DNA from 2 places in the Bradyrhizobium sp. B124 genome. Region 1 is predicted to be linked to the other one. Evidence: predicted binding sites of a transcription regulator. Region 1 holds the regulator's gene; the other holds the start of a gene.

What was found. The regulator LexA, encoded in region 1, represses DNA repair genes until DNA is damaged. The targets are predictions, from matches to a motif close to TGTTCNNNNTGTGTTCNG.
Region 2: the regulator LexA is predicted to act here: its motif matches at 12,733-12,750, upstream of AAFG13_RS26780 (YifB family Mg chelatase-like AAA ATPase).

What each region holds. Positions count from the first base shown of each region.
Region 1 covers NZ_CP152413.1:1,214,989-1,229,517, reverse strand. Annotated here, with positions in the region: gene AAFG13_RS05655 (ComEC/Rec2 family competence protein) at 1-1,444, shown strand, start outside; gene AAFG13_RS05650 (hypothetical protein) at 1,441-1,668, opposite strand; gene AAFG13_RS05645 (hypothetical protein) at 1,814-2,242, opposite strand; gene lexA (transcriptional repressor LexA) at 2,499-3,203, opposite strand; gene glp (gephyrin-like molybdotransferase Glp) at 3,435-4,646, opposite strand; gene AAFG13_RS05630 (HAD family phosphatase) at 4,660-5,298, opposite strand; gene AAFG13_RS05625 (His/Gly/Thr/Pro-type tRNA ligase C-terminal domain-containing protein) at 6,446-6,775, opposite strand; gene thrS (threonine--tRNA ligase) at 6,714-7,646, opposite strand; gene AAFG13_RS05615 (response regulator transcription factor) at 7,912-8,574, opposite strand; gene AAFG13_RS05610 (histidine kinase) at 8,571-9,980, opposite strand; gene AAFG13_RS05605 (DUF2380 domain-containing protein) at 10,202-11,137, shown strand; gene AAFG13_RS05600 (amino acid ABC transporter substrate-binding protein) at 11,245-12,156, shown strand; gene AAFG13_RS05595 (hypothetical protein) at 12,199-12,351, opposite strand; gene AAFG13_RS05590 (ABC transporter substrate-binding protein) at 12,409-13,425, shown strand; gene AAFG13_RS05585 (hypothetical protein) at 13,599-13,871, shown strand; gene AAFG13_RS05580 (NADH:flavin oxidoreductase/NADH oxidase) at 14,008-14,529, shown strand, end outside.
Region 2 covers NZ_CP152413.1:5,621,180-5,635,708, reverse strand. Annotated here, with positions in the region: gene dnaK (molecular chaperone DnaK) at 1-325, opposite strand, end outside; gene AAFG13_RS26845 (hypothetical protein) at 900-1,835, shown strand; gene pncA (bifunctional nicotinamidase/pyrazinamidase) at 1,932-2,642, shown strand; gene AAFG13_RS26835 (hypothetical protein) at 2,767-3,006, shown strand; gene grpE (nucleotide exchange factor GrpE) at 3,052-3,657, opposite strand; gene hrcA (heat-inducible transcriptional repressor HrcA) at 3,822-4,910, opposite strand; gene rph (ribonuclease PH) at 5,085-5,798, shown strand; gene rdgB (RdgB/HAM1 family non-canonical purine NTP pyrophosphatase) at 5,810-6,445, shown strand; gene hemW (radical SAM family heme chaperone HemW) at 6,432-7,589, shown strand; gene AAFG13_RS26805 (penicillin-binding protein activator) at 7,783-8,997, opposite strand; gene rsmI (16S rRNA (cytidine(1402)-2'-O)-methyltransferase) at 9,217-10,182, shown strand; gene AAFG13_RS26795 (YraN family protein) at 10,169-10,552, shown strand; gene gshB (glutathione synthase) at 10,583-11,530, shown strand; gene AAFG13_RS26785 (MBL fold metallo-hydrolase) at 11,722-12,693, shown strand; gene AAFG13_RS26780 (YifB family Mg chelatase-like AAA ATPase) at 12,801-14,351, shown strand; gene AAFG13_RS26775 (hypothetical protein) at 14,483-14,529, shown strand, end outside.

The sequences.
Region 1 (14,529 bases):
CGATGCGATCACGACGCCGGTCAACGACGCGATGTTCATCTCGGGGCTCGGCCATGTGCTGTCGATATCCGGCTACCACATGGCCGTGGTCGCGGGTGTCGTGTTCTTCACGATCCGTGCGCTGCTTGCGCTGTTTCCGGCGCTGACGGCCGGGCACCCGATCAAGAAATGGGCGGCGGCGGCCGCGCTCGTCGCGGCGGCGTTCTACCTGCTGCTGTCGGGGGCGGAGGTCGCGACCCAGCGATCGTTCTTCATGACGGCCGTGGTGCTGATCGCCGTGATCGTCGACCGCCGCGCGATCACCTTCCGCACGCTGGCGGTGGCGGCGCTGATCGTGCTCGCGATCGCGCCCGAAGCACTGGTGCATCCGAGCTTCCAGATGTCGTTTGCGGCGACGCTCGGGCTGGTGGCGCTGGTGCAGATCGGGCTGCCGAACCTGCTGGCGTCGCCCGATCATTCGGCGACCGCGCGCGTCGCGCTGTGGGGCGGGCGTGAGCTCACGATGCTGATGCTGGCCTCGCTGGTGGCGGGGCTCGCGACCACACCCTACGCCGCATTCCATTTCCACCGCGTGACGCCCTACGGGCTGCTGGCGAACCTCGCGGCGATGCCGGTGGTGTCGGCGGTCGTGATGCCGGCCGGCCTGCTCGGGCTGCTCGCCATGCCGTTCGGCTTCGACGGCGTGTTCTGGGCAATCATGGGGTTCGGCATCGATTGGATGATCCTGGTGACGCAATGGGTCGCAGCGCTCCCAGGCGCGGTCGGCCGGATGGCGGCGTTCGGAATCGGGCCGGTGGTCGTGGCAAGCGCCGGCCTCATCCTGCTCGGGCTTTTGCGCACGCCGCTGCGCTGGTCGGGGGCGGTGCTGTTGGTGGTGGCCTCGGTCTGGGCGCTGTGGGTGCCGCAGCCGGACGTGCTGGTCTCCGCCGACGGCCGCAACGTCGCGGTGCGGGGCGGCGACGGGCGGCTGCATCTGATGCACAGCGCGAAGGACGCATTTCTGGTCAAGGAGTGGCTGGCGGCGGATGCTGACGCGCGGACTGCCACGGATTCCTCGCTCGGCGAGGGTGTCTCCTGCGATCCGAGCGGCTGCGTGACGCAGGGGCCCGGCGGCGCCTTCGTCGCGCTGGCGACACGGCCGGAGGCGCTGGCCGATGATTGCGAGCGTGCGGCGCTGATCGTGACCGCGCGGCCGGCACCGCGGGGCTGCGCGGCTTCGGTGATCGATGCCGAGCGGTTGCGGCGCCACGGCGCGCTGGTGCTGCGGCGCATCAGGGACGGCTATGCCATCGATGCGGTCAAGCCCGGCGGGATCGACCGGCCGTGGTCGCCGGCGGTTCCCGGCGACGGTGAGGTTGAGACGACGTTGCGCGCACCCGCCAGCGCGCCGCGGCCCGTCGTCGATGCGACGCCGGCCGAGACCGATTTGCAGGGCGAAGATTAGCCGTTGTCGGGTGAGGGGCCGGTCGGCAACTCGAACAGGCCGAGATGGTATTCGTCGGAGTCAGGGCCAGCGTCGGGCTTCTTGACGAGGGTGAAGGAAGCCTCGGGGAATCGCTCCCAGACCTTCAGGTCGTCAGCCGTCACCGTCAGCCAGCCGAACCGGAACATGTAGCGGCCCGGCTCCGTGACGCGTCCAGCCTTTTGCCATGTGACCTTGTCGACCACCACGCACGTCCTCCGTGCCCGATGATGCGCCAAGGCGCGCGCCGACGCAATTCTCCAGCTGCGCCCCGGAACCCGGCGTCCGGGGTCGCTCGAAATCGCTTAGGTCATCCGCCGCCGAACAGCTCATTCCGCGGCGGCGATGCGTTCAACCCAAAAACAGCGACGCAAATGCAGAGGGCCGCCGCTCCACAACCTTCGGCTTCTGCTCGACCGGCGGATGCAGCGCCGGCAATTGCAGCACGCTGACGCGTTGTCCCTCGACGAGCTGGGTCACCAGCACATGGCTGCCGTCGGGGAATTCGACCGCGTCATGATGGCGATCGGGAACGTCGGGCTCGACTTCGTTGAACACGCCGACGCGGAAGTTCATCGTCTTGGTCCAGATCCACCGGCTGTCGTAGCGAACGTTCTCGGCGAAAGCGAGCTCGGTGCCCGGCAGCATGCAGACCGCGACAGTGGGGTCGGTCTCCGAAGCAAAGCCGCGGGTCGACGTGCCGCGGAAAGTCGTGGTGATCAGCGTCTCTCCAACAATGGCGGGGCGCGACGCCACGGCGTGCAGACTATAGTCACACATCGGATGGCTCCTCTGTTCGAGGTAGCGACCCGTGCCTCTCCTTGAGGCATAGGGCCTCTACCAGAGTGGACGATAGCGAACGAGTGTCTCCTCGTTTCTGGGCGATTGTACGACTGGTCGACGAAACGCCCTGATCACAAACACGCGACGCTGCGCGAGAGGTATCGGAGCGCGTCGGGCAGGCTGCACGTTACGCTATCTTTCAAAGAACGATCCGATGTGTTGCTCGTTCCCCGCCGCCGCAAGTATTTGAAATTCAGTATTTGCGATAGAGGCCGATCAGCTTGCCCTGGATGCGGACCCGGTTCGGCGGCAGGATGCGCACTTCATAGGCGGTGTTGGCCGGCTCCAGAGCGATCGACGCGCCGCGGCGGCGGAAGCGCTTCAGGGTGGCTTCCTCCTCGTCGATCAGTGCCACCACGATGTCGCCGGTGTTGGCGACGTCGTTGCGCTGGATCAGCGCCATGTCGCCGTCGAGGATGCCGGCGTCGACCATCGAGTCGCCGCGCACTTCCAGCGCATAGTGCTCGCCGGCGCCGAGCATGTCGGGCGGTACGCTGATGGTGTGGCTGCGGGTCTGCAGCGCCTCGATCGGCGTACCGGCGGCGATCCGGCCCATCACGGGGACCGCGACCGGACGGTTGCCGTCGTCCTCGGCGATCGGCGGCGTGCTGGTGCGCTTGCCGAGGGTGCCTTCGATCACGCTCGGCGTGAAGCCGCGGCGGCCGTTGCCGCCGCCGGCCGAGAGTTCGGGCAGCTTGATGACTTCGATGGCGCGGGCGCGGTTGGGCAGGCGGCGGATGAAGCCGCGCTCCTCCAGCGCAGTGATCAGGCGGTGGATTCCGGACTTCGAGCGCAGGTCGAGCGCATCCTTCATCTCGTCGAACGAGGGCGGTACGCCGGCCTCCTTCAGACGTTCATTGATGAAACGCAGAAGTTCGTACTGTTTGCGCGTGAGCATCTCGAGTATTCCCCCGGTTGGTAGCGTCGTTCGATTCCGAGACTTTTCAGGCGGGGCCAGACCTCAGGAGCACGGTGCTCGTCACAAGCGCTCCCTCGCGGCCTCCCATTTGTACACACCAGTACTCGAAACAAATCATGAACGGACACTATATGTTCGATATGTGTTCCGCAACCACTTAATTTCCGGTGAACGCATCCGGCGAGCGCACAAGCGATGCGGTCTGCGCTGTCACTTGGGCAGTGTCAGGATCTCGCATTCGCTGCCTTTGGCGGCGGCGGGCGCAAACGGCGGACGCACGAGAAGTGCCCGTGCCGCAGCGAGATTCCCGAGCAGCGACGAGTCCTGCTGCATGACAGGCGTTGCGATCAGCGTGCCGTCCTCGCGCTCCTCGAGGCGGGCGCGCAGATAGTCCTCGCGCTGGTCGTTGGCGGCGATGTCGCGGCCGAGCAATGCGCTCTCGCGGCGATGATGAACAGCTTTTCGGCCGCTCAGCGCCCGAATCAACGGCACCAGAAACAGGAAGGCGCAGACATAGGAGGACACCGGATTGCCGGGCAGGCCGATCACCCGCATCGCGCCGAGCCGGCCATGCATCATCGGCTTGCCGGGCCGCATCGCGATCCGCCAGAACGCCATCTCGACGCCTTCGGCTTCCAGCGACTGCTTGACCAGGTCGTGGTCGCCGACCGAGGCGCCGCCGGTCGTGATCAGGATGTCGGCACCCGTCTCTCGGGCCCGGCGGATGCCGGCGGTGGTGGCCTCCACCGTGTCGGCGGCAATCCCGAGATCGACGGTCTCGGCGCCTTCGGCGCGCGCCAGCGCCCGCAGCGCATAGCCGTTGGAATAGACGATCTGGCCGGGGCCGGGCGTCGAGCCCGGCATCACCAGCTCGTCGCCGGTCGCCAGCACCGCGACCTTCGGACGGCGGTGCACCGCGAGGTCCGGATAGTTCATGGCGGCCGCCAGCGACAGCGCGCGATCGGAGAGGCGGCTGCCGGCATCGAGCAGCACGTCGCCTTCACGGAAGTCGACGCCGGCCGGGCGGATATGCCGTCCGGCGGCAGCTAGCTCGGTGATCGTGATGTGGTCGCCGTCGACGGCAGTGTCTTCCTGGATGATGACGGCGTCGGCGCCATGGGGGATCACGCCGCCGGTGAAGATCCGCACCGCTTCGCCGGCGCCGACCGTGCGCTCGAACGGCCGGCCGGCGGCGACTTCGCCAATCACCCTGAGCCGGGCCTTCAGATCACCAGCGTCGACCGCGCGCACGGCATAGCCGTCCATCGCCGACATCGGCTGCGGCGGCTGGGTGCGCCGCGCGGCGAGGTCGCGCGCCAGGGTGCGGTGGTAGGCGGCATCGAGCGCGACCATCTCCTCCGGTAGCGGTTCGGCGCCGGCGAGGACGGCGGACAGGGCATCGGCAACCGGCATCAGGGCCACGCTCGGAGCTCCTTCAATCCAAATGTTCAATACCAAGTGCAGTCAGAGCCCTCGCCACGTCATCCGTCGATGTCACGTGGATGGCATGAAGGCCACGCGCCCGCGCGCCCTCGATGTTGGCGGCCAGGTCGTCGAAGAACAGGATCCGCGACGCCGGCACGCCGATGGCTTTTACCACATGATCGTAGGCCTCGGCGTCGGGTTTCCGAAATCCGATCGTCGAGGACAGGAAAACGTTGCGGAAATGGCTGAGCAGCTCGGCATGGATGACCGAGAAATGCGCAACGTGCGCCGGATTGGTGTTGGAGAAAGCGTAGAGCGGCATCCGCCTGGCGGCGGTGGCGAGCAGGGGTGCAATCCCCGGCATCTCGCCGGTGAAGATCGCATTCCAGCCTTCGAGGAACTGTGCATCGGTGAGGTTGACGCCGAGCGTCCGGCGCAGGTTTTCGAAGAACGCCGCGTCGTCGATCCGGCCGATCTCGTGATGCTTGAAGCTGTCGTCGACGACAAATCGCGTGGCGAGGTCGGCCGGCGCGCAGCCGGCATGCCGCGCCCAGCGCGCCATCACCTTCTCGAAGTCGATGTCGAGCACGACGCGGCCGATATCGAACAGCAGCACGTCGACGGAATCGGGAGAGAGTTGCGAGGTCATTGCGTGAAACCGTGTACGAGAATTGCGGGCGGGCGGCAATGTCCCCGATTTGTGCGGCAGGCATGCGACGAAGGCAGCGGGGTGTCGTCCCTGCGAAAGCAGGGACCCATAACCACAGAGGCGTGTTGTTGATGAGGGCTGTGACCCCAGCGTCGCGCAACAATGGGCACTTGGGGTAATGGGTCCTGGCTTTCGCCAGGACGACGATGAGGATGGTTCTCGCGCGATATGACGCACTGTCATTGCGTACTTCATCTCGGTGTCATCGCCCGGCTTGATGTGCGGACCGGGCGACCCGGTATTCCAGAGACGCCGGTGCTTGAATCGAGAAGCCGCAGCGTACTTGATCGCCCGGTCAGGTGTTCAGGCCAGGCGATGACAGTTGGAGCGAGGACGCAGCTTCGCACTCTCGCGACATCATTTGCCCGAGCCTTGCTCTTCGTTCCGCCGTCTCTCTTGAAGAGGGCGCAAGGAAAGCCGGATGCCGATGGCACCCATGGGACCGAGCAATGAATTGAACTTCGGATAAAGCGAAGAAGTTTTGCTGCGGGGTTTGCGCCGGGCAAATCAGTGATTGGGCTTACGGGCTTCGATGCGCAGCGACTTGCTGCTTGCCGGGCAGACCTCTCATATCCTGGAAAGCGCCAGGCCGAGGTAGGCGATGAGCGCGCCGGTGCTGAGGATGACGACGACGAGCGCCTGCTCTGAACGTGCCTGCAGGGTTTTTCGGCTCACGGCGATGATGCTCCATCCTTCAAGATCATGCTGTCCAACTCACGTCGGCTGATATCCGTTCCGGTTCCTGCCCGGGAACTTTCATCCATGTCAGCCGCGCGGGCGCGCTCGGTCTCCTCTCGTTCCGGGCCAGAAACGCGCAACGCCGCCCGCATTGAAATACGACGGGCGGCGTTGGTTCTAGCCCCAGGAGGAATGGCAAAATCCTGACGTTATGGATACGCGCGAGCGAGCAATAAGGTTCAGTCTTCGACCCGTATGAATCCGGTAACTCCGAAGGAGCAAAGGAAAGCGCCGGGGCGAGGTCTAGGATGGTGTGACCAAGTTGCTCTGGCCTCAGCGTGTACCCCCTCGCTGGGGCCCTTTGTTTGGGTCGCGGAGCTCCCGGCACAGCGGGCAACGCGCAGCGAGTTCACTCGGCGTCCTTGCCCGGACGAGCACGCGCTCGAAGCGCCTCAACGGCGTCAGCCAGCGGCAAAACGGAGACGGCCCCGGGGCGCTCGCGGAGGCTCACGGTTCCTTGTTGCGCTTCGCGTTGCCCGACGACCGCCACGACTGGAATACTCGCCTCATGCGCGGCAACGATCCGTCGCGACAGGGTGTCGGCGCTGGCGAACAGGACGCCTCTGACGCCTTCAGCTTCGAGCGCATCAAGAACCTTGACCGCGTATTCGGAGTGATCACGAGATCGGCGCGACCGCGACCTGGTCGGGCGACAGCCAGAACGGCAGCGCGCCGGCATGATGTTCAAGCAGCATCGCGATGAAGCGACCGATTGAACCGAATACGGCATGGTGGATCATCACCGGGATCGCGCGATGGCCGTCCGGTCCGACATAGGACGCGTTGAGACGGCCCGGCAAAACGCTGTCGAGCTGAACCGTTCCGCATTGCCAGGATCGGCCCAGCCGGTCGCGCAGCGCGAACTCCAGCTTCGGCCCGTAGAAGGCACCTTCGCCGGGCTGGATCGTGTACGACAGGCCGCATCGGCGCGCGGCCGCGGCAAGGGTCGCTTCCGCCCAATCCCATAATTCGTCCGAGCCGGCGCGCGCGGCCGGCCGGGTGGAGAGCGACACCTCGGGCGCCGGGAAGCCGAACTCGGCATAGACTTCAGACAGTAGCGCAACGAAGCGGGCGACTTCGTTGGGCACGTCCTGCTCGCGGCAGAACACATGGGCGTCGTCCTGTTCGAAGCCGCGCGTGCGCATCAGTCCGTGCAGCGAGCCCGACGGTTCATCGCGGTGACAGACGCCGAACTCGGCGTAGCGCAGCGGCAGGTCGCGCCAGGAACGCAGGCCCTTGTTGAAGATCTGGACGTGGCAGGGACACGACATCGGCTTGAGCGCCATTGCGCGCTCGCCGTCGGCAAAACCGAACATGTGCGCGCCGAATTTCTCCCAATGGCCGCTTTGAATCCAGAGCTCGCGGGGCAGCAGCTGGGGCGTTCGAACCTCGGCATAGCCCAACCGGCGCATTTTCCGGCGGATGTAGTCCTCCAGCACACGATAAAGCGTGTTGCCACGCGGATGCCAGAACACCATCCCTGGCGCATCCTCCTGGATGTGCCAAAGATCGAGATGCGTTCCGAGGCTTCTGTGATCGAGATCGTCCATAGCTTGCTCTCCTGATTGGAAGCAGCGCGGACGAGTTTGCGCATGAAAAAAGCCCCGTCCGTCGCCGGCGGGGCCTTGTCTGGTCGTGCAGTCTGTTACCGCATACGACCAGGAGACGACCCGCCAAGGCTGGTCGTCGCGGTGGTCAAAGACATGGAACAGATGTTGCGCATGTCGCTATTCTGGATTGTCTCCCCGGTTTCGTCAACCTGCCCGTAACACGAGAACGGCTGTGGGGCGGCCTCAGTCATTCGGCGATGCGGGCTCACCGTTCGCCCAGATCGATCTGCGTCAGGATACCTTGCCGGAGTGCGAGGCGGACCAACTCGATATCCGTGCCTACGCCGAGCTTGTCCTTGATCAGGGAATGGAGGTTCGCGACCGTCTTCGGGCTGAGATGCAGCGCCTCGGCGATCTCGTCGGTGGTCTTCTCCGCCAGCAGCATGCGCAGCACCTCGAATTCCCGCGCAGTCAGGAGGTCGGCGGCGGCGCTCTCGCCGGCGAGGTGGCTGAGCGCGAGCTCGTGATCGATATCCGGGCTGATCGCGATCTTGCCCGACAGCGCATCCATCACGGCATGCACCAGCGTCTCCGGCGGGCTGGTCTTGGTGACATAGCCGCTCGCGCCGGCGCGGATCGCCTGCACGGCAAACGCCGCGTTCTGGTGCATGGTGAACACCAGGATCTTTGCCCGCTTGTCCCACTGCCTGAGGCGACGGATGGCCTCGATGCCGCCGATGCCGGGCATCGACAGGTCCATGATGACGAGGTCGGGCCCGGTTTCCTTGTAAAGGCGGTAGGCCTCGACGCCGTCGGAGGCTTCGGCGACGACCGAGAGCCCAGGCTGTTTCTGCAGCATCGCCCGGTAGCCCTCGCGGACGACGGCGTGGTCGTCGACCAGCATGATGGTTCGCGCCGTATTGCTCATGCCGCGCGTTCCACAGGTGTGGCCTCTCGGCCGGCCGCGACGGGAACGCTGACACGGAGCGAAGAGCCGTTGGACTGTCCGGCCTCGAAGCTCAGCCGCCCGCCGAGCGCGGCGACCCGCTCACGCATGCCGAGCAGGCCCATGCCGGACTTGACCGGTGGATCACCCGGCCGGCCGTCATCGTCGATCGCGAGCACGATCTCGCTGCCTCCGCCGGCCGAAGCCGTCTCGCGCATCTCAAGCCGCAGCATGACGCGCGTGGCGCCGGCGTGCTTGGCTGCGTTGGTGAGCGCCTCCTGCACGATACGGTAGAGGTTGGCGCCGGTGGAGGCGGGGATGCGCTCGAACGATCCCGATATGGCGATCTCGAACGGCGGCTGTCCCCGGCTGCGGCCGTTCCAGCCGGCGATCAGGCCCTCCAGGCTGGACGCAAGGCCGAGTTCGTCGACATCGGGCGGGCGCAACCTGAAGAGGGCGCCGCGCAGCGTCTCCATCATGTCGGTCGCGGTCCGCGCGATGCCGTCGCATTCGGCGAGCAAAGGCGGGCAATCCTGCACCGCGGTCAGGCGCGCCGAGGCGGCGAGCGCGCGGATCGCGGCCAGCGATTGCCCGAACTCGTCGTGCAGCTCGCGCGCCAGATGCCGGCGCTCCTCGTCCTGCACCACGATCAGTTTCTGCGTCAGCGCGTTGCGGTCGGAGAGCGCAGTGGCGAGGCGCTCGGCGAGATCGTTGAAGACGTCGCCGATCGCCGACAATTCGGCGAGATCGAACGGCGGCAGGCGTGCGGCGAGGTCGCCTGCGGCGATCCGCTCGAGCCCGTCGCGGATCAGCCGCGTCGGACGCAGCGCACGCGACAGCGCCGCATAGACCAGGGCGCAGAGCAGCGGCAGCGCGAGCATCAGCACCGCCATCAGCCGGCCGGCGTCGTGCCAGGCTTCCGTCGTCAGCACGGCCGGATCGACCCAGACCACGGCCTCGCCGATCGCCTGGCCGCGCGCAATCACCGGGCGCACGGTCTCCCGGCCGGGATCGAACAGGCGGCGATAGAGCGCCGCAAAGGCCTGCGGCGGCACGGCCGTATCGGTCTGCGTGCCGCCGCAGAAGCGCTGGCTGATCTCGCCGCTATTGCTGCGAAACGCGAGGCACAGGCCGGGCGCCATGACCGAGGCGGCAACGCTGTCGAGATCGGGGAAATCGGAGCGTGGATTGTTCAGCCACTGGATCTTGCTCTGCTGCAGCTCCAGTGTCCTGGCGGCGACATCGGCAACGGCAGCGATCCTAGCGCGCACCGAGCGGTCGGCCTCGATCAGGAAGTAGCCGGAGATCGCGGCAAAGCAGAGCATCGACACCGCAGCCACACGCAACGTCAGCCGCAGCTTCAGATCGCTTCCGGACCAATTCCACATCGGCGTATCCTCCGAGGTCGCAGACGACCTTCGGCGCGTGGTTGCGGGCAGGGCCGTCATGCCCATTAAACGGCAGAACGGAAGCATCGAGAAGCACTGCCTTGGGGACTGACCACGGTCGTGAAATTTTCCCGGCAACGGCCGGGAGGCGTTCCGCTGCGGCGCGGATGCTGGCCGGCCTAGGCTGCGATCGACCCGCATCAGCCCTGAAAGGCCCGATCATGCGCCAGTCCTGCCTCGTCGTGCACGTCCTCGCGTTGATCGGCCTTCTGGCCGGATCTTGTCCGCTGCACGCCGAGGCCGGCGTTGCCGCGGCTCCGCCGCTTGGCGTGAGCATCGATGATTTCAGCTATGTCGACACCTCCGGTGAGGTGATCGATCAGACCGCTGCGCATCAGAAGCGGCTGGATGCGTTCATGGCCGCGCTCCGCGCCGACATTGCCGCGGAGCCGCGCTATCGCTTGGTCGCGCCCCCGGCGCCCAAGGGCGAGGCCCAAATCAGGGTGGTCGGCGGCGTGCAGAAGATGAGTACGCTGATCCAGTGGGCCAAGGTGGCCGTCATCGATGTCGGCGCGAGCCGTGTTCTGTACGAAAAGCTCTACACATTTCGTGGCGACAATGACGAGGCCTGGGACCATGCGCGGATGTTCGTGTCGCGCGAGGTGCGCGCCGTTCTTGCCGCTGCGCTGCCGACGGCACAGGCCGCCGCCGTGGCGCCGATCGGGCTTGCGGTGTTCGCGTTCGAGCTCGAGGACAATTCCGCGGCACCGTCATCCGGTCTTGCCAGCTCCGATGCCGCCACGCTGGCCGATGTCACTCAGGGCGTCCGCGACCGGCTTGCGCAATCGGGCCGCTACCGCCTGGTCGATACCGGCGGCGCAATGGCTGAGCCCGTCAAGGCGCGGGCACTGCGCGACTGCGACGGCTGCGAGGCGGCGATCGCGCAGAAGCTCGGCGCTGATCAATCGCTGATCGGTGTGATCAGGCGGGTCAGCCGGACCGAATACACGGTCGGTTTCCAGGTGCGCGACGCCCGCAGCGGCGCGGTCGTCTCACGCGGCGACAGCGGCTTGCGGATGGGCGCCGATTATTCCTGGACCCGCGGCGCGGTTCACCTGGTCGGAGACCGCCTGCTCGCGGATGGGGCGCAGCAGTAGCGATCCGGACCATAGCAAAGCGCGATAGCTGATAGACACATCATCTTCTATCGCCGGGCTTGTGTGTGGGCTATCACCGCCATCCGATCACCGCACAGGAGCCGCCGATGCGTTTGCCCGCCGTCCTTTTCGCGCTCACGCTCGCTGCAAGCCCCGTGGCGGCCGAAGAGCCGTCGGGTACGCTGCAGAAGATCAAGGAGACCAGGAAGGTCACGCTGGGCTTTCAGGAGGCCTCCGTTCCCTTCAGCTATCTCGACGACAATCAGCGGCCGATCGGCTTCGCGCTCGATATCTGCCTCAAGATCGTCGATGCCGTGAAGAAAGAGCTGGGTATGCCCGACATCGCGGTCGACTATCTGCCGGTGACGTCGTCGAACCGCATCCCGCTGATGGTCAACGGCACGATCGATTTGCACTGCTCGGCGACCACCAACAGCGCCGAGCGCCAGATGCAGGTGACCTTCACCAACTCGCACTTCCTGAGCGCGACGCGATTTGCCGCCAAAAAGTCCGCCGGCATCAACACCATCGACGACCTCAAGGGCAAGTCGGTCACCGCCGTTGCAGGCTCGGTGAACCTCACCCAGCTCATCAAGGTCAACACCGAACGCAAGCTCGGCATCAACGTTCAGCCGGCCAAGGACCAGGCCGAGGCGTTTTTGATGCTGGAGACCGATCGCGCCCAAGCCTACGCGCTCGACGATGTGCAGCTTGCGGTGGCGATCGCGCGATCCAAGCAGCCGGCGCTCTACATGATCAGCGAGGAGGCCTTCTCGAAGGCCGAGCCCTTTGGAATCATGCTGCGCCGGGAGGACGCGCCGTTCAAGGCGCTCGCCGACCGCGCGACGGCCGAGCTCTACCGGAGCCCGGAGATCGAGGCCATGTACAAGAAGTGGCTGGAGCAGCCGACGCCGCCGAACGGCATCAACTACAACGTCCCGATCTCGCCGGCACTGAAGAATGCGTTCGCCCATCCGAGCTCGAGCTTCGATCCCGACGTGTACGAGATCGCGAAGTAGCGCCGCTGTCGTAGCCCGCACGAGCGAAGCGACATGCGGGTTTCAATTGTGGGCGCCGATGCAGCGGTCCCGGATATCGCTGCGCTCATCCGGGCTACGTTTCGTCGTCGGATATTGTTTTTCGCGCCAAGCCGTCAATCCTTGGAACGGCATTTCGCGCGCGCGGCGAAAAACGAAATAGCGTCTCATATACATCGGCGGGATTTCTCCTAAGCTTGCGGCGTAGCGATTTCTGATCAGGAGCCTGCGCCGGTGACCACGCCATTTGTCTTTTCGCGACGTTCTGTGCTCGGCGTGCTCGCCGGAAGTCTGGTTGCCGGCGGCGTGCGCGCGGAAACCGCGGCGGGCGTCGGCGCCGATCTCGGCGGCGTCACCTTGCGTGTCGCCTATTACAAGGGCGGCTGGCGTCCGCTGCTGCAGGCCGCCGGCGAGGACAAGACGCCCTACAAGATTGAATGGAAGGAGCTCAACAACGGCGTGCTCCACATCGAGGCCCTGAACGGCGATGCGCTCGACGTCGGTTCGGGCAGCGAGGTTCCGGCGATGTTTGCCGCGCGCCAGAACGCCAAGGTGCGCTTCATCGCCGTCACCCATGAGGATCTCAACATCCAGGTCACGGTGGCGGCAAAGGACGCGCCGATCCATTCGATCGCCGACCTCAGGGGCAGGCGCGTCGGCTACGTGCGCGCCACCACGGCGCATTACTTCCTCGCCAAGCAGCTCGAGGAAGCAGGGCTTGCATTCAGCGATATCGAGGCCATCAATCTGACGCCGTCGGACGGCTACTCGGCGTTCGCCTCCGGCAAGCTCGATGCCTGGGCGATCTACGGCTACAACGGACAGCTCGCCATCGCCAAGCAGGGCGCGCGGCTGCTCAAGACCGGCGTCGGCTATCTCTCGGGCAACTTCCCGATCTACGCCAATCCGAAGGCGGTCGACGATCCGCTACGCCACGCGGCCGTGAGCGATCTGTTGCTGCGGATCCAGCGCGCCTATGCGTTTGCCAACAAGAATTTTCCCCTCTATGCGGCGGCGCAGGTGGCCGAGACCCATCTGCCGTTGCAGGACATCCTCGACCAGTTCGCCCGCCGCAGCGACGACTTCTCGCTCGCCGGCGTGAGCCCTGACGTGCCGGAGACCCACCAGAAGGTCGCCGACACCTTCCTCAAGCTCGGCGTGCTCGACGCGCGCGCGGAGGTCGGAAAATTCTGGGATACGAGCTTCAACGACGCGATCGCTGTGGGCGCAGCAAAGCTCGCGCGGAGTTGACGGCCGTCGTGAGGATGTAGCCCATATGGGCTAGGTGATCGACGGGCAGGTTCCCGGAGATCGCGGCATTCTTCATCGCAAAACAGACGAGAGAGTTCCAGCGCGATCGCCGCCGGCTTGTGCCGTGCTGCCATGCAGGCCGGAAAGCTTGCAGGCCGCGCCAGGTCCGTACCATGATGGTGGGCAGTTCGAATGCGGGTCTGGTCAACGGGCCGGGCACGGCCTCCGAGGGGCGGGGCCAGTTTTGTTTGCAGCGGATGATTGTCGCTCATGCTGATTGTTGCCCGGAGCCGAAATTGAATCACGACACGTTGGCCAAGCTCACCGTCACCATCATCGTCCTGGTCGCGCTGCTGGTCTGGCGTGTCGCCGACCAGAAGAAGGCGATCGCATGCGGGCTGGACTGCCCGACCGACCTGTCGGCGAACCGGAAGCCCGCACAATAGGAACAGCCCGTTGACCGATGTCGCCTCGGTGGTGCGCGCCGCGCGCCTCTATCGGCCGTCGCGCGGCGCGTATATCGTTGGCGGCAAACACAAGATCGGTCCCGCGTGCCGGGTAACGACGTGAGGTGAGGAAGCGATGTCCGATATGCTGTTGTTTTCGCCGATGACCATCCGCGGCGTCACGCTGAAGAACCGCATCGTGGTGCCGCCGATGCATCAGTATTCCGCCGAGAAGGGCTTTCCGACTGACTGGCACCTGATGAATGCCGGCAAGTTCGCCGCCGGCGGCGCCGGCCTCGTGATCGTCGAATCGACCAAGGTCGAGCGTCGCGGTTGCGGGACGATCGGCGATCTCGGCATCTGGGACGACAAGTTCGTCGCGCCGCTCAGCCGGCTCGTCAGTTTCATCAAGCAGCAGAACGCGGTGGCCGGCATCCAGCTCGGCCATTCCGGCCGCAAGGCGCGCGCAAGCCGCCCCTGGGAGGGTGACCGTCCGCTCGAACGCAGCGCCGCAATCGAGGACTGGGACGCCTGGACCCCGGTGGCGCCGAGCGCGATCGCCCATAGCGAGCGTTGGCCGGTGCCGCGCGCGCTGGAAACGCAAGAGGTGAAGGATCTCGTCGCGGCCTGGGGGCAGGCGGCGCGGCGCGCGCACGAG
Region 2 (14,529 bases), 4.4 Mb from region 1:
TCTTGCCGTCGGCTTCGACCCAGGCATCGCCGTTCGATGCTTTGACGATCTTGTAGGGAACGAGCTTCTTGTCCTTCTCGACCATCGGGTCGTCATAGCGGCGGCCAATGAGGCGCTTCACCGCAAAGAACGTACGCTCGGGATTGGTCACCGCCTGGCGCTTCGCCGGCTGTCCGACGAGGCGCTCGCCATCGTCAGTGAAAGCAACGATCGACGGCGTCGTTCGCATGCCCTCGGCATTCTCGATCACCTTGGCGTTCTTGCCATCCATCACGGCGACGCACGAATTCGTGGTGCCGAGGTCGATCCCAATGACCTTACCCATGGTTTTGATATCCTCTTTGCTACGGCAGGTTGGTTGGGCCCTGACGGCGCTCCGTACCGAACCCCCAGACGTTCACATACTCGCGATATTGCGACGGTGAGCCTGATATAGGAGAGAGGGTCCTGCCCGCAAGGACTGGACGCAACGTTGAGGCCTGAAAAGACTGACGTTTGAAAGATTGTGTCAGCTCGGCTGCGGCCCCGGTTCAAGCCCAGACCAAGTTAACAAATCGGCAAGAATGCCGCCCGTCGTCGACCGCGACATCAACGGCGCGACGACAGCGCTGTTGAGTGAACGCTCACAAACGTCGTATGCGAGAGCGGCGCACGGGTCGAGGGCGCGCTGTTTGGCCGCTGGCGGCCGCAGGTGGTCGCTCCTGGAAACCTCGGGAAACTGGAAAGTGCCCGCCAATCAAGGCGAAAAGCCCATGGAATTGAGCCGACTGGCCTGGACCGGAGATTTGGCGGCCTGTTGCAGGGCCATCAAAACCGCTAAAAGCGGTTCGACTGAAGAGGCCATCCAGCCCTGCATCGGCCCCGTTGCGCGGCCACCAAGCAAAACCGGTAGATCCCCCATGACGCCTTTTCGAGTTCTCGTTGCGGTTGCCTTGCTGATTGCTGCCACCTGTCGTGGCTTTGCCGCCGACGTGGTGTTTCCGCCGGGCGCGCATGTCGGGATGAAACCGCTGGTGGGCCTCGTCCGCGCCAAATCATTCATCGGCTTCGAGACCGAGGACCAAGGCGTCAAGGTCCTGATCGCCGACCTGCCCGCGGACGCCTACAACGAGGTCGTGACGGCCTTCAAGGCCAACCCCGCCGGCACCGGAAACATCAAGCCCGAGAGCCTCGAGACGCCGGCCGGCCTCGCCTACTACACCGTGGAGAGCGCCCGCGACGGCGCCAGCAATGTGCGGCGCTATTCCATGATCCTGCCGGGGCCGACCTTCTCCGGCTATGTCGCGGTGCAAGTGCCGGAGAACGCGAGCAAGATCTACACCGACGACGCCGTCCGGCAGATGTTCGCCTCCGCCGAAATCCGCAAGGATGTGCCGGTCGACGAACAGCTCGCCATGATGCCGTTCAAGGTCACCGAGCTCAGCAGCTTCAAGAACATCCGCATGCTGGCGCCGGGCGCAGCGCTGCTGATGGCCGACGGCGACGACAAGGCCCTTGAGGCCAAGCCCTTCATGCTGCTCGGCATCATCACTTCGGCGCCGGCCACGCCCGACGATCGCGGCCGCTTTGCCCAGCAGATCGCCACCACGATCCCCGGCGTGCGCGACGGGCGGATCACCATGTCCGAACCGATCCGGATCGACGGCCAGCCCGGCTTCGAGACCCGGATCGACGCCGTCAGCGGCAAGGACAACACCCCGGTGACCATCGTGCAGTGGCTGCGGTTCGGCGCGCAGACATCGCTGCGGGTCATCGGCAGCTCGCCGCGCACCGATTGGGAGACGGCCTTCCCGCGCTTCCGCGCGGTCCGCGACGGCATCCAGCCGCGCGGCTGATCGGCCCTTCGCAAGGCCGGTTGGAAAAATCCCACTTTCGCCGTTCGCCGAACGGAACTAGCCTCCTCGCGCGGTATCAAAGCGAGGAGGGGCGCGATGTTGGATCGACGACAGATAGTTGCAGGCCTCGGCACGTTGGCGCTTGCGACCCTGGTTCCCAGGAGCCTCTGGGCGGCTGCGATCAAGCCCGACGATGGCTCCGCGCTGCTCGTGATCGACGTCCAGAACTGCTTCCTGCCCGGCGGCAGCCTCGCGGTGAAGGACGGCGAGCAGGTGGTGCCTGTCATCAACAAGATCGCCAAGAGCTTTGCCAATGTGGTGATGACGCAGGACTGGCACACGCCTGGACACATCTCGTTTGCCTCGGTCCATGCCGGCAAGAAGCCGTTCGAGACCATCGACCTCGCCTATGGCAAGCAGGTGCTGTGGCCCGACCACTGCGTGCAGGGCACCGACGGCGCCTCGCTGTCGAAGGATCTCGCGATCCCGCAGGCCGAGCTGATCATCCGCAAGGGTTTTCACAAGGACGTCGACAGCTACTCCGCCTTCACCGAAGCCGACGGCAAGACTACCACGGGGCTTGCCGCCTATCTGAAGGCGCGCAATGTCGAGCGGGTTTTCGTGGCCGGGCTCGCCACCGATTTCTGCGTGGCATGGACCGCGCTCGATGCGCGCAAGGCCGGCTTCGAAACCTATGTCGTGGAGGACGCCTGCCGCGGCATCGACACCCAGGGATCGCTCGCCAAGGCCTGGACCGACATGGACAAGGCCGGCGTCAAGCGGATCCAGTCGTCGGACATCGCGTAGGCATTCCGCGCGAGATCCACATGGCCGAGCTTGGGGCCCCCGTCGCATTCGACTTCGCGCGACGCCCGCCGTCGCTGGCAGGCCTGATTGTCGGAATTACAGGTTACCGCGAGACGGCGCGACCATGACGCACGACATCGAATCCCCGCGCATCTACCCGACCCTGCGCTGCAAGGACGCCGAGGCGATGATCGGCTGGCTCAAGACAGTGATCGGATTCACCGAGCACGTGATCTACCGCGACGAAATGGAACTGCGTGACACCGACTATGGCAGCCGCGATTTCGCCTGCCGTGACCCGGAAGGAAATCTCTGGAGCTTCGGCACCTATTGGCCGAAGGCGCATAAGAAGCCGCTGCCGTGAAACGACAGCAGCAAGCTCGCAGCTTCAGGGCTGGCGTCGAAGCGATCAGACCGTGATGTCGGCGCTCGGGGCCGCCTTGGCGCCACCCTTGGAGACGCCGACCAGCGCCGGACGCAGAATGCGATCGCCGATCATGTAGCCGGCCTGCACGACCTGCACCACGGTGCCCGACGGCACCGAGGTGTCCGGCACCTCGAACATCGCCTGCTGGAAGTTCGGATCGAACTTCTCGCCGATCGGATCGAACTTCTTCACGCCGTTCTTCTCCAGCGCGTTGAGCAGCGAACGCTCGGTCAGCTCGACGCCTTCGATCAGCGCCTTCAGGCCGGGATCGGCGGATTCCTTGGTCTCGGCCGGCACGGCATCGATCGCGCGCTGCAGATTGTCGGCGATATCGAGCACGTCGCGGGCGAAGCCGGTGATACCGTAGGTCTTGGCGTCGGCAACCTCGCGGCGGGTGCGCTGACGGAGGTTCTCCATCTCGGCCAGCGTGCGCAGCGTCCGGTCGCGCGCCTCGGCGAGTTCCTTGGTCAGCGCCTCAACCGATCCCACCTCGGGATCGTCAGGCATGATGTAGGGCTTCGAGACCACGGGCTCACCCGTCGGCGCCGAATTCTCGGTGTTATCATTGGCCCGGTTCGGATCGGTCATGGCTTGCCTTCTCGAAAACTCGCGTCGGTTCAAATCTTGGGGATTGCTGCCCGGGATATCGTGCTTTGGGCGGCGAAAATCAAGCGCAACATACCGGCCTCAGGCAGTGGGATCTCCAGTTCGGGCGAAGAAAACCCGTCAAATGAAGGCGAAATCCAGTCCGCTCAGCCACCCAGCATCTTGCTGACGATGCGCGCGGCATAGTCGACGGTCGGGATCACCCGCGCATAGTTCAGCCGCGTCGGTCCGATCACGCCGAGGACGCCGACGATCCGGCCCTGGGCGTCGCCGTAGGGCGCGATGATGGTGGAGGAACCCGACAGCGAAAACAGCTTGTTCTCCGAGCCGATGAAGATCCGCACGCCCTCGCCGCGCTCGGCACGGCCAAGCAGATCGATCACGCCGCGCTTGGTCTCGAGATCGTCGAACAGCGACTTGATGCGCTCGAGATCGTCCAGCGCATGCAGATCCTCGAGCAGATTGGCGTGACCGCGCACGATCAGTTGGCGGTCCTCGCTCTCGCCGCCGGACCAGCTCGCGATGCCGGCCGCGACGACCTTTTGCGTGAGCTGATCGAGCTCGGCGCGGTTTTGCGTCAATGCCGTCTCGAGCTCGAGCCGCGCTTCGGCCAGCGTCCGGCCGCGAATCCGCGCATTGAGGAAATTGGTCGCTTCGATCAGGGCCGAGGAGGGAACGCCCGGCGGCAATGCCAGCACCCGGTTTTCGACCTGGCCGTCTTCGCCGACCAGCACGACCAGCGCTTTCTCCGGCTCCAGCCGCACGAATTCGATGTGCTTCAGCCGCGCGTTCGACTTCTGCGTCAGCACCACCGCCGCCGCACGGGTCAGCCCCGACAGCCGCGTCAACGCTTCGCCAAGCGCCGCCTCGACCGATTGCGCACGGCCGACGGCAGCAAGCTGGGTCTGGATCGATTGCCGCTCGGCCTCGGTGAGGTCGCCGACCTGCATCAGGGCGTCGACGAAGAAGCGCAGGCCGAGTTCGGTCGGCAGCCGGCCCGCCGAGGTGTGCGGCGCATAGATCAGGCCGAGCTGCTCGAGATCCGACATCACATTGCGGACCGAGGCCGGCGACAGCGGTAATGCGATCAGGCGCGAGATATTGCGCGAACCGACCGGCTCGCCGGTCGCGAGATAGCTTTCGACGATTTGACGAAAAATGTCGCGCGAACGCTCGTTGAGCTGGGCGAGCCCTGCATGCGGCGCGATCAGGCCTATCGGATCGTGGTGCGTCACACTCCCAGTCCTTCACAATTGCTGCCTAATCTGTCGCTCCCGGAGGCCTGTGACAAGCGTGCATTCGGCCACCCTGGCACCGGACCATCCCGGGGCCGAAAACCCTTGCCGCTGCCCCTTCCCCCTCCTACAAGCACGCCCAACCCACTTTCTCGGAATTCTGGAGGATTTCCAATGCGGCCAAGCCGCCGTGCGCCCGATGAACTGCGTCCCGTGTCGCTGGAACGCGGCGTCGTCAAATATGCCGAGGGTTCCTGCATGGTGAAGTTCGGCGACACCCATGTGCTGGTGACCGCCACGTTGGAAGAGCGGTTGCCGCCTTGGCTGAAGGGCCAGGGCCGCGGCTGGGTCACCGCCGAATACGGCATGCTGCCGCGCGCCACCCTGGAACGCACCCGCCGCGAGGCCTCCGCCGGCAAGCAGGGCGGCCGCACGGTCGAGATCCAGCGGCTGATCGGCCGCTCGCTGCGCGCGGCCGTCGACCTCGAGGCGCTCGGCGAGCGCCAGATCACGGTCGATTGCGACGTCATCCAGGCCGATGGCGGCACCCGCACCGCCTCGATCACCGGTGCCTGGGTGGCGCTGGCCGACTGCATCAACTGGATGAAGACCCGCAACATGCTGAAGACCAACGTGTTGCGCGACAACGTGGCGGCGATTTCCTGCGGCATCTACCAGGGCACGCCGGTGCTCGATCTCGACTATGCCGAGGACTCCGAGGCCGACACCGACGCCAATTTCGTCATGACCGGCGACGGCCGCATCATCGAGGTGCAGGGCACCGCCGAGAAGACGCCGTTCTCGGAAGGTGAATTCCTGGCGCTGATGGCACTGGCGCGCAAAGGTGTCGCGCGTCTGGTCGACTTGCAAAAGATCGCGGTGGCGTAGTCAGATTGGTCATGCACCGCCGAATCACCGGAAGGCTCGTCATCGCCACCCATAATCCCGGCAAGCTTGCCGAGATGCGGGAACTGCTGGCGCCGCACGGCGTGGAGGCGGTGTCGGCCGGCGAGCTCGGTCTCGCCGAGCCCGAGGAGACCGGCGACAGCTTTCGCGCCAACGCGGCGATCAAGGCCATCGAGGCCGCGAAGGCGACGGGACTGCCGGCTTTCGCCGACGATTCCGGCCTCGTGGTCGACGCGCTCGATGGCGCGCCCGGGATCTACTCGGCGCGCTGGGCCGGCGAGGGCAAGGACTTCATGGCGGCGATGACGCGGATCGAGCGCCTGCTGCAGGAGCGCGGCGCCACCGCGCCGGACCGCCGAAGTGCGCACTTCGTCTCCGCACTGTGCGTGGCCTGGCCGGACGATCACCTCGAAGAGGTCGAGGCCCGCGCCGATGGAACCCTGGTCTGGCCGCCGCGCGGCACCGCCGGATTCGGCTATGATCCGGCTTTCCTGCCCGACGGGCACACGCGGACCTTTGGCGAGATGAGCAGCATCGAGAAGCACGGCCTGCCGCCGCTCGGGCTCGGCCTGTCGCATCGCGCCCGCGCTTTCGTGAAGCTCGCGGAGATCTGCCTTGAGCCACGCTGAACGAGAAGCTTTCGGCGTCTACGTGCACTGGCCGTTCTGCCTGTCCAAATGCCCGTATTGCGATTTCAACAGCCACGTCCGGCACGCGCCGGTCGACGAGGCGCGCTTCGTGCGCGCGTTCGCCCGCGAGATCGAGACCACGGCGGCACGGGTGCCGGGACGCGAAGTGTCCTCGATCTTCCTCGGCGGCGGCACACCCTCGCTGATGCAGCCGCAGACCGTCGGCGCCGTGCTCGATGCGATCGGCAAGCACTGGCAGGTCTCGCGCGATGTCGAGGTGACGCTCGAGGCCAATCCGACCAGCGTCGAGGCGACGCGCTTTCGCGGCTATCGCGCAGCCGGCGTCAATCGCGTCTCGCTCGGCGTGCAGGCGCTGGACGATGCGTCGCTCAAGGCATTGGGCCGCTTGCATACCGCGCGCGAAGCGCTCGACGCGGTTGCGATCGCGCGAAACGCGTTCGACCGTTACTCGTTCGACCTGATCTACGCGCGGCCCGACCAGACGCCGCAGATGTGGGCCAACGAATTGAAGCAGGCGATCTCGGAAGCGGCCGAGCATCTGTCGCTCTATCAGCTCACGATCGAGGAAGGCACGCCGTTCTTCGGGCTGCATGCCGCCGGCAAATTGCAGACCCCGGATGAAGCGACCGCGCGCGCGCTCTACGACGTGACGCAGGAGGTCTGCGCCCGCGAAGGACTGCCGGCCTACGAGATCTCCAACCACGCCCGCACCGGCGCCGAGTGCAAGCACAACCTCGTCTATTGGCGCGGCGAGCAATATGCCGGTATCGGCCCCGGCGCGCATGGCAGGCTCGACATCGACGGCGTCAGGCACGCAACCGCGACCGAGCGGCGCCCCGAGGCCTGGCTGTTGAACGTCGAGGAGCGGGGCCATGGCGTCGTCACCGATGACAGCCTCAACAGCGAAGAGCGCGCCGACGAATTCCTCCTGATGGGGCTGCGGCTCGCCGAAGGTATCGATCCCACGCGCTATGCGAAGCTTTCCGGCCGCAAGCTCGACCCGCACCGGATCGCGATGCTGCGCGAGGAAGGCGCCATCGCCGTCGATGCCGACGGACGGCTGCGCGTGACCAAGTCGGGATTTCCGGTGCTCGACGCGGTCGTCGCGGATCTCGCCGCCTAGAGCCTATCCCGTTCCGATTGAATCGGAACGGGGCTCCAGATTCTTGTTTTGACGCGTTTTCTTCACGCGAACCGGTATCCACTTCGCTCGAAAACGGTCTAGGTGCACGCTGCCAAAATATCGAAAACAACCCCATGCAAAGTAGCTGGCGGGTTCCGGCGCTCGACAAGGCAGCTTGACCGCCTGACGAAAGTTAAGCGCCAAAGCTCTTCGGCGAGCCGGCGACCGGCGTGCCGCCGCCGGAAGCCACCTTCATGACGGCAAGGCCGCGTTCATTGGTGCCGTCGGAGCGGAAACGGAACAGACCATCGATGCCGGCAAAGCCGGATGGATTGGTCAGCGTCTCCGGCGCAAAACGCTGCGCGCCCTGGGTGCGCGCCAGCGCCGCCATCAGCGCCACGGCGTCATAGGCAAGCGTTGCGGTGCGCACCGGCTCGCCGCCGTATTTGGCGCGATAGCGGCCGGCGAAGCTGCGGAAGCCGGACGGATCGGGCGCGGCGTAGAGGCCGCCCTGCAGGACCGGGCTCGCGAACACCCGCGGATTGTCCCACAGCCCGGTGCCGAGCAGCTGGATGTTGCGCAGATTGGCACCCGCTGCGGTGAGTGCGTCGGCGGTCGCGACCACCGAATCGCCGTCGTCGGCGAGCAGCAGCGCGTCGGCCTGGCCGAGCGCCTGGGCCACGGTCCGCGCCGGCGTCGCGCGGTCGGCGCCATATTTCTCGAAGGCAACGACGCGGCCGTTCTTGCGGCCGACCGCCTGCTTGAACGCGGCCTCGACCACGTTGCCATAGGCGTTGTCCGGCACCATCGCGGCGAACGAGCGTTTTCCGATCCCCGAGGAATAGTCGACGATCCGATTGATGTCGGACTCCGGCAGGAAACTCAGCAGATAGACGCCGCGCCCGGCGACGCTCGAATCGGTGGAGAATGCGATCACCGAGGTGCCGCGCGGCCGCGTCAGTTGCGCGGTGGCGGGCACCGAGCCTGCGAACAGCGGTCCCAGAATGATCTCGGCGCCCTCGGACAGCGCCTGCTGGGTGCCCTGCGCCGCACCTTGCGGGCTGCCGCCATCGTCCTTGATCAGGAGTTGAATGTTGGGGTTCTGAAATTCCGCCAGCGCCATTTCGGCGGCGTTCCGCATCGACTGCGCGGCGAGCCCGGCATTGCCGGAGGCCGACAGCGGCAGGATCAGCCCGATCTTGACTTGCCCGGTGCCGACCGCCTGCGGCTGTTGCGGCGGCCCGGCAGGACCGGCTTCCTGGTTGCCGCCGAACGGGCTGGAAAACTGGCTCAGGCTCTGCTGGACGCCAGAACAGGCCGTCAGCAACGGCGCGCCCACGAGCAGACCTAGCGCGGTTCGCCGGGTCGTGCCCGACGGCGGGGACATGCGGTGATGCGGGCCTGCCATCGTCTCTCTTCTCTTGACCGACCAGGATCGGCCAGGACTCCATCCAGCTCTGATGAGGCGGGTGGATTCAGGCATATTGTCGGCGAATAGTTAACTAAAACAAAAGGATTATGGCCTCGCGGCGCCGTTGCCGCGGCTCCCGTTTCCCTCAGCAACCGCCTACCGTCATCGCGGTTGCCGGATGTGGCGCAAGTGCTGCCATCCCTCTAGATTGGCATTATGCGCGCAAAAGCCAGTTCCCTCCACCATTCCGATGCCACGACAGGCACAGCGGCCAGGACCTTTTCGATCGGCGGCCAGCAGCTTGCTGCGCCAAAGGCCGCGCCCGGGCTCCATCTGGTGGCGACCCCGATCGGAAATCTCGCCGACGTCACCCTTCGCGCGCTGGAGACGCTGGCGGGCGTCGACGTCATCGCCTGCGAGGACACCAGGATTACGCGCCGGCTGACCGAACGTTACGCAATCACCGCCGAGCTGGCGCTCTATCACGAGCACAACGCGGCCCAGGCCCGGCCCAAGATCCTCGAGCGGCTGGCGCAGGGCGCCTCGATCGCGCTGGTTTCCGATGCCGGCACGCCGCTGATCTCCGATCCCGGCTTCAAGCTGGTGCGCGACGTCTGCGCCGCCGGGCATGCCGTCATCTCGGTGCCGGGGCCATCATCGGTGCTATCAGCGCTGTCGGTTGCGGCGCTGCCGACCGACCGGTTCTTCTTCGAGGGATTTTTGCCGGCGAAGGAGCACGCGCGCCGCGCGCGGCTTACCGAGCTCGCCCGGATCGATGCGACGCTCGTGATGTTCGAATCCGGCAATCGCGTGCAGGACACGCTGCGCGATCTCGCCGCGATCATGGCTGGACGCGATGCGGCGATCTGCCGCGAGCTGACCAAGCTGCATGAGGAGGTCAAGCGCGCGCCGGTCGCCGAGCTTGCGGCAGGCGCGGACGCGCTGGAGACGCGCGGCGAATTCGTGCTCGTCATCGGGCCGCCACCAGACGATGCCGGCATGATGGGCCAGGACGCACTCGACGATCTCCTGCGCGTGCAGCTCGCGCGCGGCAGCGTCAAGGATGCGGTGGCGCACGCCGTCGAGCTGTCGGGTCGGCCGCGCCGCGAGGTCTACGCCCGCGCCCTCGAGCTCGCCAAAGAAATTGCCAAGACCATCGGGGACGGCGATGGCGAAGACTGACAGCGCCTCGCCTGAACGCGTCGCGGCATTCCGCACCGGCATCTCGGCCGAAAGCCGCGCCGCGGCGCTTCTGATCGCCAAGGGCTATCGCATCCTGGCAAGGCGCTTCCGCACCCCCTATGGCGAGATCGACCTGGTGGTGCGCCGGCGCAATCTGCTCGCCTTCGTCGAGGTCAAGGCCCGTGCCAGCCTCGACGACGCCGCCTATGCGGTGACGCCGCGCCAGCAGCAGCGCATCGTCAACGCCGCCCAGGCCTGGCTGATGGCGCATCCCGAACATGCCGAATTTGATCTCAGATTCGACGCCGTGCTGATTGCGCCGAAGAGCCTGCCGCGCCATTTGTTAGCGGCATTCGACGCAAGCCCTTAAAGTTACCCTCAGACCTCGCGGGACACGCTTATGAAATTGAAGATCGCCGTCCAGATGGATCCCATCGCGCGCATCAACATCCGCGGCGATTCGACCTTCGCGCTGCTGCTCGAGGCGCAGAAGCGCGGCCACGGCATTTCCTACTACACGCCCGACAAGCTGTCGCTGCGCGGCGAGGAGCTGGTGGCGCCGGTGCAGCCTCTCACCGTACGCGACGAGGTCGGCGATCACTTCACGCTGGGCGAGCCGAAGCGGGAGGCGCTCAACGGCTTCGACGTCGTGCTGCTGCGGCAGGACCCGCCGTTCGACCTCGCCTACATCACCTCGACGCATTTCCTCGAGCGCATCCATCCGAGCACCCTGGTCGTCAACGATCCGGCCAGCGTGCGCAACGCGCCGGAAAAGCTGTTCGTGATGAATTTCCCGCAGCTGATGCCGCCGACCCTGATCTCGCGCGACCTCGACGAGATCAACGCGTTCCGCGACCAGCACGGCGCCGTCGTGATGAAACCGTTGCACGGCCATGGCGGCGCCGCGGTCTTCCGCGTGCTGCCGGAGGACATGAACTTCGGCTCGCTGTTCGACATGTTCTCGGTGACCTTCAAGGAGGCCTGGGTGATCCAGCGCTTCCTCCCCGAGGTGAAGCATGGCGACAAGCGCATCATCCTGGTCGACGGCGAATTCGCCGGCGCCGTCAACCGCGTGCCGGCAGCCGACGATCTGCGCTCCAACATGGTGCGCGGCGGTGCGGCCAAGGCGACCGAGCTCTCGGATCGCGAGCGCGAAATCTGCGCCACACTTGGACCTGCGCTGCGCGAACGCGGCCTGCTGTTCGTCGGCATCGACGTGATCGACGGCAATTTGACCGAGATCAACGTCACCTCGCCGACCGGCATCCGCGCCATCCAGCGGCTCAACGGCCCGGATGTCGCAGCGATGATCTGGGATACCATCGAGAAGAAGCGCGCCGCGAAATAATCCTCCTCCCTTGTGCGCTGCACAGGCTGGCTGAAATTTAGCCAGCGTACGGGCGCGTGTGCGTTCGCCTTATTCTACTTGCCAGCTTGCGCGGGCGAGGGCAGCATTCTCTTGCCTGCGTCAGGTCAAGCGGCGGGTCAACGCGCGGGCAACAACGCGAAAACATCATAAAAATTGTGGAGGAAGACGTTATGACGCTCAATGTCTCACGACGATCCTTGCTCGCGCTCGGTGCCGGTCTCGGCGCCAGCACACTTCTCGGCGGCACCGCGCAGGCACGCGCGCCGAAGCTCGGCACGCAGACACCCTATTGGCACCGCTTCGTTCTCGGCGATGCCGAAGTGACCGTCGTCTCCGACGGCCCGCTTCCGCTCGGCGATCCCTCCGGCACCTTCACCGGCGTGCCGAAGGAAGAAGTGAAGAAGATGCTCTCCGACAACTTCCTCTCGCCCGACAATGTCGTGCTCGAGCAGAACTCGCCGATCGTCAACATGGGCGACAAACTGATCCTGTTCGATACCGGCATGGGCACGTCGAAGGCGTTCGGTCCGACCACCGGCCGGCAGCAGAAGAGCATGAAGGAAGCCGGCATCAAGCCGGAGGACATCGACGCCGTCGTGCTGTCGCACGCGCATATCGATCATATCGGCGGCATTGTCGATGCCGACAACAAGCCGCTGTTCCCGAATGCGCAGTACTACATCGCGCAAAGCGATCTCGATTTCTGGACCGACGAAGGCAAGATGGGCAGTCCGTTGAAGGACTTTGTGGTGCACGCCCGCAAGAACCTGCTGCCGGTGCGCGATCGCATCGTGTTCTTCAAGGATGGCCAGGAATTCCTGCCCGGCGTGCAGGCGATCGCAGCGCCCGGCCACACCGTGGGCCACACCATCTTCATGGTGAGCTCGGGCGGCAAGTCCTTTGCCTTCCTCGGCGACCTCTCGCATCACGCGGTGCTGCTCTTGGAGCGGCCGCGGATGGAGTTCTCCTACGATACCGATCCGAAACAGGCGGCGAACTCACGGGTCAAGCTGCTCGAGATGCTGGCCGCCAACAAGACGCCCGTGATGTCCTATCACTTCGCCTGGCCCGGCTACGGCCACGTCGCCAAGGCCGGCGAGGGCTTCCATTACTATCCCGAGCCGATGCAGATGACGCTGTGACGGCGGGCGCATCCGGGGGCGGCGCGCGTCGCCCCCGGATGTTCTCTTAATGTTCTTGCGCTGGGCAATCCGCTCCGCTACCTTGGGTGGCGGAAGATAGGGGCAGCATGGTCCAGCGGGTTTCCACCGTCGCTTTCGAGGGGATTGAGGCCCGTGCGGTCGACGTACAGGTCCAGGTCGCGCCGGGATTGCCGGCGTTTGCGATCGTCGGCCTGCCCGACAAGGCGGTGTCGGAGGCGCGCGAGCGGGTGCGCTCGGCGCTGATCGCCTCCGGCCTCGCGCTTCCCGCCCGCCGCATCACCGTCAACCTCGCGCCGGCCGACCTGCCCAAGGAGGGCAGCCATTACGACCTGCCGATCGCGCTCGGCCTGATGGCGGCGATCGGGGCGATCCCGCCGGATGCGCTCAGCGGCTTCACCGTGCTTGGCGAACTCGGGCTCGACGGCTCGATCGCACCGGTGGCGGGCGTGCTGCCGGCGGCGATCGGCGCCAATTCGCGCGACGAGGGATTGATCTGTCCGGCCGCCTGCGGCTCGGAGGCCGCCTGGGCGAGCCCGGACATCCAGATCATCGCAGCCCAATCGCTGATCCAGATCGCCAATCACTTCAAGGGCACGCAGGTGCTGTCGCGCCCGCAGCCGAAGGTGCAAGACCAAAACGAGGCGCGCGAGGAAGCGCTGCTCGACCTGCGCGACATCAAGGGCCAGGAGAGCGCAAAGCGCGCGCTCGAGATCGCCGCCGCCGGCGGACACCATTTGCTCATGATGGGCTCACCCGGCGCCGGCAAATCGATGCTGGCGGCGCGGCTGCCTTCGATCCTGCCACCGCTGTCGCCATCCGAATTGCTCGAAGTCTCGATGATCGCGTCCGTCGCCGGCGAGATCCGCGACGGCGCATTGACCGCGCGGCGCCCGTTCCGCAGCCCGCATCATTCCGCCAGCATGGCGGCGCTGACCGGCGGCGGCATGCGCGCCAAGCCGGGCGAGATCTCGCTCGCGCATCAGGGCGTGCTGTTCCTCGACGAATTGCCGGAGTTCGATCCGCGTGTGCTGGATTCGCTGCGCCAGCCGCTCGAGAACGGCGAAGTCTCGGTGAGCCGGGCCAACCATCGCGTCACCTATCCGGCGCGCTTCATGCTGGTCGCAGCGATGAACCCGTGCCGCTGCGGCCACGCCTTTGAGCCCGGCTATTCCTGCAAGCGCGGCCGGCTCGACCGCTGCACCTCAGATTACCAGATGCGGATCTCCGGGCCGCTGATGGATCGGATCGACCTGCGGATCGAGGTGCCGGCCGTGACCGCGGCCGATCTGATCCTGCCGCCGCCGGCGGAGGGCTCGGCCGAGGTCGCCGCCCGCGTCGCGGCCGCGCGCGACATCCAGCTTGCGCGCTTCGCGGCGGCCGGCATGCCGCATGTCCGCACCAATGCGGAAGCGCCGAGCGCGCTGCTCGAGACCATCGCGCAGCCCGACGCGCATGGCCAGAAGCTGCTCCGCGAAGCGGCCGAGACCATGCACCTCACCGCGCGCGGTTATCACCGCGTGCTGCGGGTGGCGCGCACGCTCGCCGATCTCGACGGCGCCGAGACGATCGGCCGGCTGCACCTCGCCGAAGCGCTGTCCTATCGTGCATTGGCCGACGATTTGCGCCGCGCGGCGTGACTCGAACCGGAGCACTGTCCCGATTCATGCCGGAATCATCCGCGTCAACACGACGGTAACCACTCTCATTTACGCTCCGCAAACCATAAGCACCGCGATCCGCGGCAAGCTTGGGTCGAGCGAGTTGTGTCATGTTGCGTATGAAGGTTCTGGCCTCGGTGGTCCCCCTTGCCGTGGC